DNA from 2 places in the Paenalcaligenes hermetiae genome. Region 1 is predicted to be linked to the other one. Evidence: riboswitches for the same ligand, from Rfam matches in the RefSeq annotation. Region 1 holds a riboswitch; the other holds the start of a gene.
The links. A riboswitch is a leader RNA that binds a small molecule or an ion and turns the genes downstream of it on or off. The one in region 1 is predicted to bind S-adenosylmethionine.
Positions count from the first base shown of each region.

Region 1 (3,345 bases):
CTCAAATAAGGCCAGACCCTCTTCTAGATCCTGTTGAATCACAGGCACCCCCCGACGCACACTGGCTACCACCGCTTGGGGATCGCGCTCTATACCGGTGCCTTGTACATTTTTAGTACGCTGCAAATACGCCAATAATTTACCGTCAGCACAACCTAAATCCAATACATGGGTCGATGGCTCAATCCAACTTGCAATACGTGCTAAATCTGGGCGTTGCGCTAAGCTCACTGGCTGTACGGATTGCTGATGACTCATGCCAGAACTCCTGTAGTGCGTTGCCGCGGCCCTAGGCCCAATTGCTCGGCGATTTGATCATAATAGCCCTGCACCACACCGTGATAACGACGATCATCTAATAAAAAAGCATCGTGCCCATGGGGGGCATCGATCTCCGCATAAGTGACCGTTCTTTTGTTTTTAAGCAACGCTTGCACAATTTCACGTGAGCGCTCTGGTGTAAACCGCCAATCTGTCGTGAAAGAAACTAATAAAAACTTGGCTTTAACGGCCTCTAAGCTACGTGCCAAATCCCCGTTATGGGCGCGTGCCGGATCAAAATAATCCAAAGCACGCGTAATCAACAAATAAGTATTCGCATCAAAATACTTAGAGAATTTTTCGCCTTGATAGCGCAAGTAAGACTCGACCTCAAACTCTACGCCATAATCATAGCGGTACTGTCCATCTTCTTTAGGATCGCGCTGTGCACGACCAAACTTTTCTGCCATGACCTCGTCTGACTGATAAGTAATATGCCCAACCATACGCGCCACAGATAAACCTCGCTTGGGCACAGTATTACGACTGTAATAGTCTCCATCATAAAACTCAGGATCCGTAATAATGGCACGACGTGCTACCTCGTTAAAGGCGATGTTCTGGGCAGTAAGGCGAGGAGTGCTAGCAATCACAATGCAATTTTCTAAGCGATCTGGGCAGGTGATCGCCCAGCTTAACGCCTGCATACCACCTAAAGACCCACCCATGACAGCAGCAAATTTTTTGATCCCTAAGTAATCCGCTAAACGCGCTTGGGCATGCACCCAGTCCTCGACGGTTAATAACGGAAAATCTGCGCCCCAAGGTTTACCAGTTTCTGGGTTGATTGAGGCTGGACCCGTAGAGCCAAAGCAAGATCCAATATTATTGACACCGATCACAAAAAAGCGATCTGTATCAACGGCTTTACCCGGGCCAACCATGTTGTCCCACCAACCGATATTTTTAGGGTCATTTGGATCAATGCCCGCTACATGATGTGAGGCGTTTAAAGCATGACAAATCAGGACGGCATTATTACGATCGTCATTAAGCTGACCGTAGGTTTCAATGGCGAGCTCATACTGGGGTAGAACCTGACCACTAGACAAGTGCAACGGCTCATCAAAAGCAATAATCTCGGGTTGAACCACACCGACCGAGCCATCAGGAATAATAATAGAAGCTGTATTGGAGACCATAGACGGACCTCTTTAGCTGGATTTATGGAGCGCCCGCAAGCGGATCAAGCAAATCGGCGCCAACAAAAAAGACAAGCAAATAGTTTAGCACCTTCGAAAACAAAAATCCCGTCATGCCCCTAAAACAAGAGTTTGAGCTAAATAAAATCCCCTAGGGTTAATACCAGCCTCTCAGATCTTGAGTATTTTAAAAAAGACTTAAACAATGGCATCGAAGTCATAATTTGTCATTTTCATGATACTGAGGTTAATGTATGAACGAAGAACTAAGCTTGAGAGAAATCGCCTGCTTACAACTCATCGCTCTAGGAAAAACCAATGTTGAGGCAGGCAAAGCTCTGGGACTTACGCATCACACTGTGCAGTACCACTTGCATAATGCATATCATAAACTCAATGTTTCTAACCGCGCCGCAGCCATTAGCAAAGCCTATCACCTGTCCTTAATCAAGCTGCCCATCGAACCCCCTGTCACAAAAAGCGGCTAAAAACCGACGTCCCCCTAGCCTCCCTACGTGTGTCTTTCCCTTTATTTGGATTGCGCATTACAATCGACCACATCATAAGTCGGATAATAAGTGAACGTAGGTAATGACATTGAGCCAGAATCCAATAAAAGCCCTTGCTTCAAATTTAACCCTCCTGAGCGACATCCGTCGGGGAGTTGAAAAAGAAGGGCTCCGGGTAGATCACTCTGCTTTTCTTGCCTCTACCCCTCACCCTGTTGCCTTGGGCTCAACCTTGTGCAACAGCCGTATCACCACGGACTATGCTGAAGCCCTCTTGGAGCTAATTACCGCTCCCTATGCCTCTGTTGAGGATTTACGTACAGAGCTACAACATGTGCACCAATTTGTCGTACGCCACTTGGGTGATGAAATCATCTGGAATCAATCGATGCCTGCTCACTTACCCGAAGAGGCCGATATTCAAATCGGTTGGTATGGCACTTCCAACACCGGTATGTTCAAGCACGTCTATCGACGCGGCTTAGCAGAGCGCTATGGTAAGCGCATGCAATGTATTGCCGGCGTGCACTACAACTACTCGCTGCCCGACCGTATTTGGCCTTTATTACAAATTGACGGGCGCACCTTCCAAGAGCAACGCTCCAATGGCTATTTAGCTTTGATTCGCAATTTCACGCGTTATTCTTGGCTACTTATGTATTTGTTCGGCGCCTCGCCAGCCGTGTCCAAGGATTTTCTGGGTGAGCACCAGCTCCCATTAGAAAAAATTGCGCCTGATACCTATTGTCTGCCTTGGGCAACTAGCTTGCGCATGAGTGATCTTGGCTATCAAAACAAAGAGGCGCAGGCCGAGCTCCAGCTCTGTTACAACGATCTGGATACATTTTTACTACGCATGCGTCGTGCCGCTACCACAAGCTGGCCGGCATATGCGGATATTGGTACGCACCGTAATGGCGAATGGATCCAACTCAACACCAATATTCTTCAAATCGAAAACGAATACTATTCCAATATTCGCCCTAAACGCACGCCTAAAGCCAATGAGCGCCCTTCTAGCGCTTTAGCTAACCGTGGCGTGGAATACATTGAAGTGCGCTGCTTAGATATTGACCCCTTTGATCCTATCGGTCTATCAGCGGAAACCGCACGCTTTTTGGATGTGTTTTTATTATTTTGTGCTACCGAGCCTAGCCCCGTCTTTCCTGATGGTGGATTCTGCCAAGACAGTAAAAACAACTTTGCTAAAGTGGTTGTCGAGGGTCGTAAGCCCGGGCTGCTACTACGTAATCAAAACAAGCAAGACGTGGAGCTAAAAAGCTGGGGAGAAGATTTAATCCTTGCCATGCAACCCTATGCGGCGCTTTTCGACAAAGGGGCAGAGCAACCGCTCTATCAGGCAGCGCTGGATG
Region 1 is NZ_BAABKD010000009.1:271,685-275,029, forward strand. It holds gene metW (methionine biosynthesis protein MetW) at 1-258, opposite strand, end outside; gene metX (homoserine O-succinyltransferase MetX) at 255-1,463, opposite strand; SAM riboswitch at 1,455-1,533, opposite strand; gene ABD980_RS07040 (response regulator transcription factor) at 1,718-1,951, shown strand; gene gshA (glutamate--cysteine ligase) at 2,055-3,345, shown strand, end outside.

Region 2 (3,345 bases), on a different contig from region 1:
ATTGATAAGTGAATAGTAGGTAACTGCGCCGCTAATTGCTGCAAATAATGGCAGGCTGCGCTGTCCTCGGCTCTATCAATACAATAGTGCAACTGAGCAGTCACCGCTTGAGGCTGCATGATCAAAGCTTCTAGCCAAGCAATAAATGGGGTAATACCAATGCCGCCGGCAATCCAAATTTGCTCGCGCTGAAGGTTAATACGATCTAATGCAAACTGACCATACGGCCCCTCTATCTCAAAAAACATATGAGGACGCATCTTTGCTGCCATTTTCTGCGTATAGTCGCCCAACGCCTTAATACGAAAATCAATATGACCATCAGCATGTGGAGCACTTGCGATCGTGAAAGGATGCGCCCCTTCTTGGCGATCAAAACAAATAAAAGCAAACTGCCCTGGCTGGTGATTAGGCCAACGCGCATCAACTTGCGCACGCAAAAATAAGACCTGATCTTGGCCCAGCTCGCACTGAACAACCTGCGCTAAATAACGATGTTTCATCCCTATTCGCTGGGTTAGAGCCTGCCATGCACCATATAGCCCCAACCCCAACATCGTCACTAGCCCAAAGCCTATGGGTTGTGTCCAATATGACAACGGCATTAAAACCAACGCGTGAAAGCCCACCATTAAAAACAACACGGGCATAATACGATGCAAATGTCGCCAAAACTTATAGGGGAAAGAGCGCCAAAGCGTCAATACCAGCATAATAATAGCAGCATATATTGCCCATTCCCCAAGAGACTTAGCTAACGATTTATAGTCAGAAAAAAAAGAAAGCAATGGGGTTTTAGTAGCTCGGTTGGCATTACCAATCAAAGCAACAATAAGAGGCTTTGATAATTTAATTAACCAATGACTCACCGCAAATAAAACAGCCCAAATCCCTGCCCATTTATGCAGCTGATAGACCTGATCCATGCCCCCTACCCAACGCTCCGCCCATACAGGACGTGTCGCCAAAAGCATTACTAATCCCATTAAGGCAAATGAAACAACACCGGTGTAATACAAGAGATAATTTCGCCACTGCCATAATAAATCACCACCTGCAATGGGATGCATAAAAGCGTCCAAGGCCCATAAAATACTAAATAAAGCAATAAAAGCGATGAGAACCTTTTTCATTTAATCAGCCTTAAAATAACTATTTATTATTTTACAAAGATACCTCATCTCTCATGAATACATCATGAATTAAATTATCAAACAACTTTAATTCCAGATAAAAAAACAATAATAAAAACAATTATTATTTACAATATAGCCAGCAGTATGATGACACCTACGCTTGACAACCGGTTTTATTTACCGTTATAGTGTTTTTATGCATTACGAGTTGGGGTTACCCCCCATGCCAACCTGTGACCCACACAAGGTGGACAAATAATGCGGCATTACGCAACCAATGGGATATCGCTGCCCGCTGTTGCGGGCTTTTTTTATGGGTTTTTTATACCGACTTGCTCACCCTGCATGGTGCTAAAGAGCTAAAAAGGAAATACCATGTCTTATCAGTTCGAAATCGATGGCCAAACGTTTACGGGAAGCGTAGTTCCTGGATCCAGCTATATGCACATTACCCATGTGGATAGCAACCAATTTATCGGCGCGTTTCAACCAGACGCCCCCTCTTTATTTGGCCCACGTCCCTCGGGCGCATGGCGTAGCATTGGTCAAAACACATGCTTGAGCTTATTAGAAAAAATTCAGCCTATGGTGGCAGAGCTTTGCAAACAGCGTATTATTAATCGCTACCGCTAATACCGAATACGTTTCTTAAGTAAAAAGCTCGGCATATTACCGAGCTTTTTACTAGGTTTTAGTGATGCTGAGAAAAATACGCTTTGGTCAGTTTAAATACAACCGGACTAAGCAATAACAATGCGATAAGATTCGGCACCGCCATTAACGCATTTAACGTATCTGCCACTAGCCATAAACTGGCTAAGTCCATACCAGGCCATGTCCCAATAGGAATGACCACCACCCAAATCAAGCGAAAAGGTAGATTGGATTTCTCCCCAAACAAAAACTGTGCGCATTTCTCACTATAAAAACTCCACCCGATAATAGTAGTAAAAGCAAAAAGAGCAACACCGATACTCACAATGTAACGCCCAATTTCTCCTAGCCCCTGAGAAAACGCATAGGCGGACAAAGTGGCTCCATTTTCCCCGCTTTGCCATGCGCCTGTCACCACAATCACTAAAGCGGTAATAGTACAAACAACGATTGTGTCTAAAAACGTCCCCAACATGGCGACCGTGCCTTGACGAATAGGACTATCCGTTTGCGCGGTAGCATGCGCAATGGGTGCACTTCCCAGCCCAGCCTCATTGGAAAAAATCCCGCGAGCCACACCAAAACGGATGGCTGCCCACACCGTGGCACCCATAAAACCACCGCTGGCTGCTGTAGGGTTAAAAGCATGATAAAGAATTAGCCCCACCGCTTCGGGGATGCGATCAATATGCAATATCAATACTAATAAACCGCCACCTACATAAAATAGCGCCATCACCGGAACGAGCTTACCGGCCACCTCGCCAATGCGCTTAATACCCCCTAGCAGTACCAACCCAACCAGCCCAGCAATGATAAAACCACTGAACAAAGGTGGAACGCTAAACGTAGACTGCATCACATCCGCTACTGAGTTTGCTTGAATACTGTTACCTATACCAAAACCGGCCAACATTCCAAAAACAGCAAAAATCACCCCTAACCATTTCCAGTTTTTCCCAAGGCCGTTACGAATGTAATACATTGGGCCACCCACATAATGCCCATTTTTATCAACTTCACGAAAATGCACGGCTAAAGCGGCCTCACTGAATTTTGTCGCCATACCAATGAGTGCGATAAGCCACATCCAAAAAATCGCGCCTGGTCCCCCGTAATAAATAGCTGTCGCAACCCCTGCAATATTCCCAGTACCAATCGTGGCAGACAAGGCGGTCATCAACGCATTAAAAGGGCTGATATCCCCCTGCTCTGTGCTACGTCGCCCTTGCCAGAGCATTCTGAACCCATAGCCCAGTTTACGCTGCGGCATAAAACCTAAGCCAACAGTAAGAAACAAACCTGTTCCCGCCAATAACATCAGCATGGGTGATCCCCATGCAATCGCATTAATTGCATGTATCCATTCAATGAGCTTTTCCATGCGTTTTCTCCTTACGCCTTGCTGTAGGCCACCAAATAAACCATCGATACTACCCCTTTTAGACACGAAAAAAAAGACTGCATACAGCAGTCTTTTGACGTAAGAAGAAAACGATTGTGGTTATTTATTTTTTAACGGACAAGTGTTAAGCCCCAACAAAGGATACAAAGG
Region 2 is NZ_BAABKD010000011.1:379,267-382,611, forward strand. It holds gene ABD980_RS11000 (ferredoxin reductase family protein) at 1-1,133, opposite strand, end outside; SAM-I-IV-variant riboswitch at 1,330-1,424, shown strand; SAM riboswitch class V at 1,443-1,509, shown strand; gene ABD980_RS11005 (hypothetical protein) at 1,512-1,769, shown strand; gene ABD980_RS11010 (alanine/glycine:cation symporter family protein) at 1,828-3,174, opposite strand; gene ABD980_RS11015 (YgaP-like transmembrane domain) at 3,295-3,345, opposite strand, start outside.
Region 2: it holds a riboswitch for S-adenosylmethionine, as region 1 does, so the genes downstream of both, ABD980_RS11005 (hypothetical protein) here and metX (homoserine O-succinyltransferase MetX) in region 1, are expected to answer to the same signal.